DNA from 2 places in the Streptomyces sp. SD15 genome. Region 1 is predicted to be linked to the other one. Evidence: riboswitches for the same ligand, from Rfam matches in the RefSeq annotation. Region 1 holds a riboswitch; the other holds the start of a gene.
What was found. Region 1 has a riboswitch for cyclic di-AMP ahead of ACX28W_RS05070 (M23 family metallopeptidase). Riboswitches for the same ligand answer to the same signal wherever they lie in the genome.
Positions count from the first base shown of each region.

Region 2: linked by a shared signal. The riboswitch ahead of ACX28W_RS36780 (C40 family peptidase) and the one ahead of ACX28W_RS05070 (M23 family metallopeptidase) in region 1 are both predicted to bind cyclic di-AMP.

Region 1 is NZ_JBTLMO010000004.1:20,187-25,399, reverse strand. It holds gene ACX28W_RS05075 (PP2C family protein-serine/threonine phosphatase) at 246-1,373, shown strand; cyclic di-AMP (ydaO/yuaA leader) riboswitch at 1,628-1,783, shown strand; gene ACX28W_RS05070 (M23 family metallopeptidase) at 1,795-2,838, shown strand; gene ACX28W_RS05065 (aldo/keto reductase) at 2,955-3,899, shown strand; gene ACX28W_RS05060 (PrsW family intramembrane metalloprotease) at 3,931-5,213, opposite strand, start outside.
Region 2 is NZ_JBTLMO010000057.1:28,852-34,064, forward strand. It holds gene pcrA (DNA helicase PcrA) at 1-2,259, opposite strand, end outside; cyclic di-AMP (ydaO/yuaA leader) riboswitch at 2,604-2,775, shown strand; gene ACX28W_RS36780 (C40 family peptidase) at 2,784-3,968, shown strand; gene ACX28W_RS36785 (tellurite resistance/C4-dicarboxylate transporter family protein) at 4,065-5,084, shown strand.

The DNA of each region.
Region 1 (5,213 bases):
GTGCGAGCCGCTGATCGTCACGGGCGCCCGCAGCAGGTGATCCTGCGGGACGCGGCGCGCTGCGGGGCGGTCGCCGCGGAGGGTCGGGTGCGGGGACTTCCCGCTGTCACGCATCCCTCGGTCGGCCCACCCCGCTCGCCCCCCGCCCCCGCTCCGGGAAACCTGGACGGGTGGGGCAGCGAGGAGGTGCGCAGCGGGCTGGAGGGTCCGACGACCGGGCGGGCCGGAAGGTGCCCAGGCACTCCGTGTCCGATCCGAGGCCGCAGGGCGAGCCGACTCCGTGCCCCACCGAGGGGAAGCGGCGGAAAATCTCGTACGTGCGGGCCTTCGTCCGGGCGCTGCCCGCGCTGCTCGTCGTCGCCGGGGCGTTCTACGAGTACCTCACGCCGACGGCGTACACCGCGGGCCCCCTCTTCACGGCCGCACCGCTCGTGGCCGCGCCGCTGTTCTCGCTGCGCGGCACGGTGCTGACCGGCGCCGCGGCGGTCGTCGTGGTGCTCGCGATCCACCTCCGGTTCGGCCTCGCCTTCACCGTGGACGCGATCACCGAGACGTTCACGGTGGCGACGGTCTCCGTGCTGGCCGTGCTCATCAACAACCTTGTACGCCGCGGCGGCGAACGGCTCGCCTCGGCCCGCGAGATCGCCGAGGCGGCCCAGCGTGCCGTGCTGCCGGAGCCCGAGGAGCGGATCGGCGGGCTCGAGGTCGCGGCGCGGTACGAGGCCGCGCAGGCCGGCGCGTTCATCGGCGGCGATCTGTACGCCGTGCAGGACTCCCCGCACGGCGTACGGCTGCTGGTGGGCGACGTACGCGGGAAGGGTATGGGCGCGGTGGGCGCCGTGGCGGTGGTCATCGGGTCGTTCCGGGAGGCCGCCGAGCAGGAGGCGACGCTGGAGGCGATCGCGGGGCGCCTTGAGCGGGCGCTGGCGCGCGAGGCCACCCGGCGCGACAGCATCGAGATCTCCGAGGGGTTCGCCACGGCCGTCCTCGCGGAGATCCCGCACGGAGGCCGCGTCGTACGGACCGTCAGCCGCGGCCACCCGCCGCCGCTGCTCCTGCGCGAGGACGGTTCGCTGGTCGAGCTCGCCGCCGAGGACCCCGCACTGCCGCTCGGCATGGGCGAGTTGGGCACCTGGCCGGACCGTGGGGAGGAGGTGGATTTCCCACGCGGGGCCATGCTCCTCTTCTACACGGACGGCCTGTCCGAGGCCCGCGACCGGCACGGGAACTTCTACGATCCGGCGGCGCGTCTGGCCGGGCGGGTCTTCGGCGGCCCGGACGCGCTGCTGGCCACGCTCGCCGAGGAGGTCCGCCGGCATACGGGCGGCGCCTTGACCGACGACATGGCGCTGCTCGCGGTACGGCGTCCGTGACTGTTGCGCGCGGTTCTTGATCGTTGTCACGAGGGGTGATCGGTCGACGCCCCTCCGCATAACAACTGACACGCCGTCAAGTAAACGTGTTTCGGTGAGGCGTGGTCAACTCGCCCGATTTTCGCCGGTCATCACCCGTAAGTCCTGGCCAAAAGCTGTTAACGATCAGTCCGAACAGCTTGGAATCCGGTGCCCGAGTCTATTAACGTTCGATAACGCAGCGCGGTCGTCCCAGCCGTCACAAGAGATGGCTCCGTGCGCACGCGCCGAATCCCGCAAGGGAACCGGGGAACCACCAATTTGGGGTGAATCGAGCGTCTTTCGCGGTGAGATACCGCGGTTGACGCGCGTAGGAGACCTTCCTGCTCCGAACCCGTCAGCTAACCCGGTAGGCGAGAAGGAAGGAAAGGAGCACGCCCACGTGGCGTCCAACCGGCCCGCCCAGCCCACTTCGTTCGCGCCGAACGACACTCAGACTTTTGGCTACGCATACGGCAACGACGAGGGCCCCTGGGAGGAGTGGAATCCCACCGAGGATTCCGTCCGTCCCGTCCGCGGCCGGCACCGCGTCTCCAAGCAGCGCGGGGGCGGACTCGCGCGCAGCTCCACGGTCCTGGGCGTCGGCGTCATAGCCGCCGTCGGCGCGGGCGGCATGGCCACCGCGGCGCCCGGCAAGCCGCCGGTGTCGATCTCGCTGCCCGACCTGTCCTCGGTCACCGACTCGGCCAAGGCCCTGATATCCGACGACGGCGGCTCCAGCACGCCCAAGGGCTCCGCCACACCGCTCACCAGCGCCGGCCTGACCAGCGCCGACGCCTCGGAGGGCAGCAAGGACGCGGGCGAGGCGCTGCGTGCCCGCATCATCCAGCAGGCGGAGTCGCAGCAGGACCAGGTCGACAAGGCGGCCCAGGCCGCCGCCCAGGCCGCCGCCGCGAAGAAGGCCGCCGATCAGGCTGCCAAGGCGGAGGAGGCGGCCGAGGCCAAGGCCGCCGCCGCGAAGGAGAAGGCGGAGCAGGAGGCCAAGGAGCAGGCCGAGGCCGCGCGCCTCGCCGAGCTCGCCAAGAGCTTTGCGCTGCCCACCTCCTCGTACACCCTCACCTCGACCTTCGGCCAGGCCGGCTCCCTGTGGTCCTCCGGCTACCACACCGGCCTCGACTTCGCCGCGCCCACGGGCACGCCGATCAAGGCGATCCACAGCGGCACGATCACCGAGGCGGGCTGGTCCGGCTCGTACGGCTACCGCACGATCCTCACCCTCGACGACGGTACGGAGCTGTGGTACGCCCACCAGTCCTCGATCGGCGTCAGCGTCGGGCAGAAGGTCAACACGGGTGACGTCATCGGGCGTGTGGGCGCGACCGGCAACGTCACCGGGGCGCACCTCCACCTGGAGGTCCACACCGGCGGCAGCTCCACCGGGATCGACCCGATGGCGTGGCTGCGGAGCAAGGGCCTGACCCCCTGATCTCAGCCTTGATCTCGGCTCTGATCTCTCGGCTCTGATCTTTCCGTCCTGATCTCTCCGGTGGGGCCGGCTTGCGTGCGGAATATACGCGTCCGGTACGCATGTTGAAGTTGAGCATGACTTCTCTTCGCAAGCTCGGCTCCTCCGACCTCGAGGTCTTCCCGCTCGCCCTCGGCGGCAACGTCTTCGGCTGGACCGCCGACGAGACGCAGTCCTTCGCCGTCCTCGACGCGTACGCCGCGGCGGGCGGCAACTTCGTGGACACCGCTGACGCCTACTCCGCCTGGGTTCCCGGCAACTCGGGCGGCGAGTCGGAGACGATCATCGGCCAGTGGTTCGCCGCCCGCGGCAACCGCTCCGACGTCGTCCTCGCCACCAAGGTCAGCGCCCACCCCGAGTACAAGGGGCTGGCCCCGGCGAACATCAAGGCCGCCGCCGACGCCTCGCTGCGCCGCCTGGGCACGGACTACATCGACCTCTACTACACCCACTTCGACGACACCTCGGTCCCGGTCGAGGAAATCATCGGCGCGCTCGACGAGCTGGTCCGGGCCGGCAAGGTTCGTGCGATCGCCGCCTCCAACATCTCTCCCGAACGGCTCTCGGAGTCCCTGGAGTTCTCCGACCGCGAGGGCTTCGCGCGCTATGTCGCCCTCCAGCCCCACTACAACCTCGTCTCGCGCGACACCTATGAGGGCCGGCTCCAGGAGATCGCCTCCCGGGCCGGCCTGGCCGCCGTCCCGTACTACGCCCTCGCGTCCGGCTTCCTCACCGGCAAGTACCGCCCGGGTACGACGGTCGACTCGGCGCGTGCCGAGGGCGCGGCCGAGCACCTCGAGACCGAGCGGGGCATCCGGGTCCTGGCCGCCCTCGACGAGGCCGCCCAGGCCCACGACGTCCCCGTTGCCACGGTCGCCCTGGCCTGGCTCGCGGCCCAGCCGACGGTCGCGGCCCCCATCGCCTCGGCCCGCACGGTCGACCAGCTCCCGGCGCTGCTCGGGGTGGCGGACCTGGTGCTCACGGACGCGGAGCTGGCGAAACTGACGGAGGCGTCGGCCTGAGGCCGCCGTACCGTATCCCGCGTACGGGCCCTTACGACTGATACGGGTTGTAAGGGCTGTAGGCGGGATACGGCGCCGGCGGGTGGCCGTAGCCGTGGTTGCCGCCGTAGCCGTACCCGGACCACGGGGGCGGTACCGGTACCGGCACGACCGGGGCCGTCGCCCGTGCCGCGTACGCGAGGGAGGGGCGGGCGACCTCCCGGCGGCGCCAGAGCTCGTGCAGCAATTCCCGCTCCCGTACGACGAAGTCGGCGTCGGCCCGGCCGAGCCGCCCCCGGTGCCGCAGAAACGCGAGCGAGGTCGCGTACGCCTCGTACTGGGCGACCGAGCGCGCCGCGGGCTTGCCGAAGCGACGGGCGGCGTATTCGCGGGCGAGTCGCCGTGCCCGCATCGATCCGAGCGCGTACGGCTCGGGCGCGGTCAGCCACCCGGCGGCGGTGTACGCCGGAAGTTCGGTCCGCACGGTCTTCAGCTCCCGCTGCCGCGTCCAGATGACGAGGAAGGTGAGCAACCCGAACGCCGGCACCATGAACGCGCCGTACACCGCGAAGAACCCGTACTCCCCGAAGTTCGACGAGCCGTTCCAGACGGCGTGCATGCCCATCGCGAGCAGCAGCCCGGCGAGGGGCAGCAGGCCCCGGCGCAGCCGCCGGCGGTCGGCGGACAGCGCCGCGATGCCGAAGCCGATGCCGGTGAGCACGGTGAACAGCGGGTGCGCGAAGGGTGACATCACGACCCGGACGAAGAAGGTCGCGGCGGTGACGGAGGCCAGTCCGCGGTCGCCGCTGAGCTGGTCGGTGCCGAAGGCGTTGCCGAGGTAGAGGATGTTCTCGGTGAAGGCGAAGCCGGTCGCCGTGACTCCGGCTATGACGACCCCGTCGACGATCCCGGTGAAGTCCCGTCTGCGGAAGAGGAAGATCAGCAGGACGGCCGCGGCCTTCGCGGACTCCTCGACGATCGGCGCTATGACGGTCGCGCCCAGCGTGTCGGCGCTGGACGGGTCGGCGGTGGCGGTCGCTATCCACCGGGTCGCGAAGCTGTTCGCGACGATCGCTATCAGCGCCGCCGCGCATGCCCCCCAGGCGAACGCGAAGAGCAGGTTCCGCCAGGGGCCGGGCTCGACCCGGTCCAGCCAGCGGAACGCGGCGATGAGGAGCGGGACGGGCAGTACGGCGAGGCCGAGCCCCACCAGGAAGCCCTCGGTGCCGGTCTGTTGGCGGACCAGGGCCAGGATGACGAGGCCGGAGAGCGCGAGCAGGGAGATCAGCGCGCCGTACCGCACCCACTTGTGCTGCCACCAGTGCGCGTGCCGCA
Region 2 (5,213 bases), on a different contig from region 1:
CACGCCGGAGACGGGACCCGACGACACCGGAGCTGTCGCACCCGTGCGCTTCCACTGCAGGTGCGCGTCCGGGATCTCCTCCAGGAAGCGGGACGGCGGGTTGTACGAGGGCTGGCCCCACGCGCTGCGCAGGGCCGACCGGGTGAGGTACAGCCGCTCCCGCGCGCGCGTGATGCCGACGTACGCGAGGCGCCGCTCCTCCTCCAGCTCCTTGACCTGTCCCAGCGCGCGCATGTGCGGGAAGACGCCGTCTTCCATGCCGGTGAGGAAGACGACCGGGAACTCGAGGCCCTTGGCGGTGTGCAGGGTCATCAAAGTGATGACGCCGTTGCCGTCCTCCTCGTCGGGGATCTGGTCGGAGTCGGCGACGAGGGCGACCCGCTCCAGGAAGTCGGAGAGTCCGCCCGATGCCTGCGCCTCGCCCCCGCCCTCACCCTCGCCGGTCTCCTGCTCGAATTCCAGGGCCACGGCGGCGAGTTCCTGGAGGTTCTCGATGCGTGTCTCGTCCTGCGGGTCGGTCGAGGCCTGCAGCTCGGCGAGATAGCCGGTGCGCTCGAGGACCGCCTCCAGGACGGTCGCCGGGCCCGCTCCGGAGTCGACGATCGTACGGAGGTCCTCCATGAGCGTGTTGAACCGCTTGACCGCGTTGGTCGAGCGCGCCGCCATCCCGTACGCCTCGTCGACGCGGCGCAGCGCCTGCGGGAAGCTGATCCGCTCGCGCTGCGAGAGCGCGTCGATCATCGCTTCCGCCCGCTCACCGATGCCCCGCTTGGGCACGTTGAGAATGCGACGAAGCGGGACCGAGTCCTCGGGGTTGGACAGGACCCTGAGGTACGCGAGGACGTCCCGGACCTCCTTGCGCTCGTAGAAGCGGACTCCGCCGACGACCTTGTAGGGCAGGCCGACGCGGATGAAGACTTCTTCGAAAACACGGGACTGGGCGTTCGTACGGTAGAAGACGGCGACGTCGCCCGCCTTGGCCTCACCCGCGTCGGTGAGACGGTCTATCTCGTCGGCGACGAACTGCGCCTCGTCGTGCTCGGTGTCGGCGACGTACCCGGTGATGTGGGAACCGGCGCCCGCGTTGGTCCACAGGTTCTTGGGGCGGCGTGACTCATTGCGCTCGATGACCGCGTTGGCCGCGCTGAGGATCGTCTGGGTGGAGCGGTAGTTCTGCTCCAGGAGGATCGTCGTCGCGTCCGGGTAGTCCTCCTCGAACTGGAGGATGTTGCGGATGGTCGCGCCGCGGAAGGCGTAGATCGACTGGTCGGCGTCGCCCACGACGCACAGCTCGGCGGGCTCGAGGTCGCCCTCGGCCGGCGGCGCGTCCTCGGGCCGGTCGCCGGTCGCCGGACCGACGAGCTCCCTGACCAGCGCGTACTGCGCGTGGTTGGTGTCCTGGTACTCGTCGACCAGGACGTGGCGGAAGCGGCGGCGGTAGTGCTCGGCGACATCCGGGAAGGCGCGCAGGAGGTTGACCGTCGTCATGATCAGGTCGTCGAAGTCGAGCGCGTTGGCCTCGCGCAGCCGCGACTGGTACATCGCGTACGCCTGGGCGAGGGTCTTCTCGAAGCCGTCGGTGGCCTGGGCGGCGAAGTCCTCCTCGTCGATCAGCTCGTTCTTCAGGTTCGAGATCTTGGCGCTGAACGACTTGGGCGGGAAGCGCTTCGGGTCGAGGTCCAGGTCGCGGCAGACCAGAGCCATCAGGCGCTTGCTGTCGGCGGCGTCGTAGATCGAGAAGGAGGAGGTGAAGCCGAGCCTCTTCGACTCACGGCGCAGGATCCGCACACACGCGCTGTGGAAGGTCATCACCCACATCGCGTTCGCGCGCGGGCCGACGAGGTGCTCGACGCGCTCCTTCATCTCGCCCGCGGCCTTGTTCGTGAAGGTGATCGCGAGGATCTGGCCGGGGTGGACATGGCGCTCGCCCAGCAGATGCGCGATCCGGTGGGTGAGCACACGGGTCTTGCCGGAGCCGGCGCCGGCCACGATGAGCAGCGGGGAGCCGGAGTGCACCACGGCCGCTCGCTGGTTCTCGTTCAGCCCGTCGAGGAGCGCGGCCGGGTCCACGGCGGGGCGCGGGGCGCCGTCGCGGTAGTACGCGTCCCGGTCCGGCGGCACGTCGAACTTGCCGCCGAACAGATCGTCCGGAATCGGCTCCGGTACGTGATCGTCCTCGGGCGGCGGCGGGGGCTCTCCCTCATGGCCCCGCGAGGGCTTGAGGTCCGCCAGGAAGCTGTCATCAAAGAGGCTGCTCATCGCTCTCCGAGTCTAGGCCGCCCCACTGACACCCCGCCGCCACCCCGCGAACTCGACCGGATTCCGTGACCCGGGACGGGCAGACCACCCCGTCGCCGTCCCAGTCGCCGCCCCATCACCCTCCAGAATCGCTCCATTACGGTCGGCAATCCGCCAGTAATGAATGGACAGAAAGCGAAAAACCACCAGTTATCCCCCCAGGATTTCCCGCGCACAACAACGCCACCGAATAAGGTCACGAAAATGTATCGGGCATATCGCACATCAAACTTCACAGAAGCCACACGCATTGGCTAGCGTGCCGGGCAGGCCGCTCGACACTCACCGGCGAACGTCGCCGGGCCGTGCGGCCTCCGCCGAGTCCGGTGCGCCGTAAGGCAGTCGGAGCCGGGGACCCAACCGACCTTGGGGTGAATCGGTCCAACTGTCCTGGGGGACAAGGACCGTAGGGCAAACCTTCCGGAAGTACCCGCCCGAACCCGACAGCTAACTCGGTAGGCGGATCACGGAAGGAGTCGCCTCTCTTGGCGTCGCAACACAAGAGGAGTTCCAGGGGCGCGCGGGTAGCGGGCATACGGACTCCCGCCCTCGCCACGGCGGCCCTCACCTCCATGGCCCTGCTCTCCCAGACGGCCAACGCCGCGCCCTCGGCGGAGCCCAAGCCGAGCATCGAAGAGGTCGAGAAGAAGGTCAACGACCTCTACCACCAGGCCGAGACGGCCACCGAGAAGTACAACGCGACCAGGGAGAAGACCGCCAAGCAGCGGAAGCGCGTCGACGCCCTCCTCGACGACGTGGCCCAGCGCACCGAGAGTCTCAACACCGCACGTGAGGAGCTGGGTTCGTTCGCCGCGGCCCAGTACCGCACCGGCGCCACCACCCCCGACACCGCGACCCTTCTGCTGGCCGACGACCCGCAGGACTACTTCGACCAGACCCAGTTGATGAGCCGTCTCACCACCCGCCAGAAGGCGGCCGTCGACGACTACATCACCGAGCAGGCCGACACCACGAAGAAGCGCGCGGAGGCCTCCCAGAGCCTGCAGACGCTCACCACCTCCGAGAACGCGCTGCAGACGTCCAAGACGGAGGTGCAGCGCAAGCTCACCGAGGCGCGCGAACTGCTCTCGAAGCTGACCGCCGAGGAGAAGGCGCGACTCGCGGCGATCGAGAAGGAGAAGCAGGAAGAGGCCGATCGCAAGGCGGCGGAGCTGGCGCAGCAGCAGGCCGCCGCGGAGGCGGAGGAGAAGGCGCGCCAGGAGGCGGCGGCCCAGCAGGAGACGGACTCGTCGTCCGCGACCACGGGAAGCTCCAGCTCCTCCGGGACCTCGGCCACCGACGCCTCGTACACCGCCAAGGCCGACAAGGCCATCGCCTTCGCCCGCGCCCAGATCGGTAAGCCGTACGTCTGGGGCGCGACCGGGCCCGGCTCGTACGACTGCTCCGGTCTCACCCAGGCCGCCTGGAAGGCCGCCGGCGTCACCCTCCCGCGCACCACCTGGGACCAGGTCACGGCGGGCACGACGGTCGCCCTCTCCGACATCAAACCCGGTGACCTCGTCTTCTTCTACGACGACATCAGCCACGTCGGCCTCTACGTCGGCAACGGCATGATGATCCACGCCCCCAAGCCGGGTACGTACGTCCGCGAGGAGTCGATCTTCTACGCCGGCGAGTCGATCATCCACAGCGTGGTGCGTCCGGCGTAACGCCTTGGCCGCGGGGCACGCGCGCGTGAGACTCGTCGAGCTCCACGCGCGCGTGCCCCGCGGGCAACCGGTCCAAAGTTCCTTAGCATCAGGCCCATGCCAGCCACCTCCCCGCCCCGCACCCGGTGGGCCCGACTTCGCGCCTGGTGGGCGCGGCGTCCACCGAGCGACGGAGCCGCCGTCATGGCCACCGGCATCATCTCGGTCGGGCTGTATGAGACCGGCCACGAGACCCTGTCCCGTATCGCGCTGGTCCTGACGGCCGTCGCCTGGCTCGGGCTCGCCGCCGACTTCGTCGTACGGCTGCTGCGGGAGCGGGTGCGGTGGGTGGCGGAGGCCGGCACGCCGGGTGCGCTCACCGCGGTCGCGGCGACCACCGTGCTCGGCACCCGGCTCACCACACTGGGCCGGCAGGAAGTGGCCGAGGCCCTGCTCGCCCTCTCGGCCGTGCTCTGGCCGGGGCTGCTCTTCCTGGTCGTACGGCGCTTCAGGCCCCGTATGCCCGGTGCCGTGTTCCTCGGGTGTGTGGCCACGCAGGGGCTCGCGGTGCTGGGCGCGGTGCTCGCCCCGGTCACACACGCGGACTGGCTCGCGCACACGGCGCTGGTGCTGTTCTGGCTGGGGATCGTGCTGTATGTGGTGGCGCTGCTCTGCTTCGACTTCCGGGAGATCGCCGTGGGGACCGGGGACCACTGGATCGCGGGCGGAGCGCTCGCCATCTCGGCGCTGGCCGGGTCGAAGCTGATCGCCGCGCACCATGTGAACGCCTACCTGTGGAACGACGACGACAGCGGTGTGCTGCGCGCCGTGACCCTCGCCCTGGCCGTGCTCTCCCTCGGCTGGTACGGCGTCCTGGTCCTCGCGGAGCTGGGGTGGCCGCGCCCGCGCTACGACGTGCGGCGCTGGGCGACGGTCTTCCCGATGGGGATGACTGCGGCAGCGGCCCTGTCGGTCGCGGCCGCCGCCGACGTCCCGTGGCTCAGGGGGACCGGGCAGGTACTGCTGTGGATCGCGGTCGCGGCCTGGCTGGCCATCGCGGCGGGAGCCGTCGCGTCCGCGGCAGGCGGCGGATCCTCGAGATGGATGAGTACGTCCATGAAACCGGAGCGTCGCTGATGAGCTGAGGTTCCCTGGGCGATCCTGGGTTTTCCTGGATGCCGGGAAGCGGTCCGTCGTGCCGGGCGGGGTGTGGACGCCTGCCGGTGGACCGTGGGCCGTCGCCGCCGGGTGCGGTGCGGGTGCTCA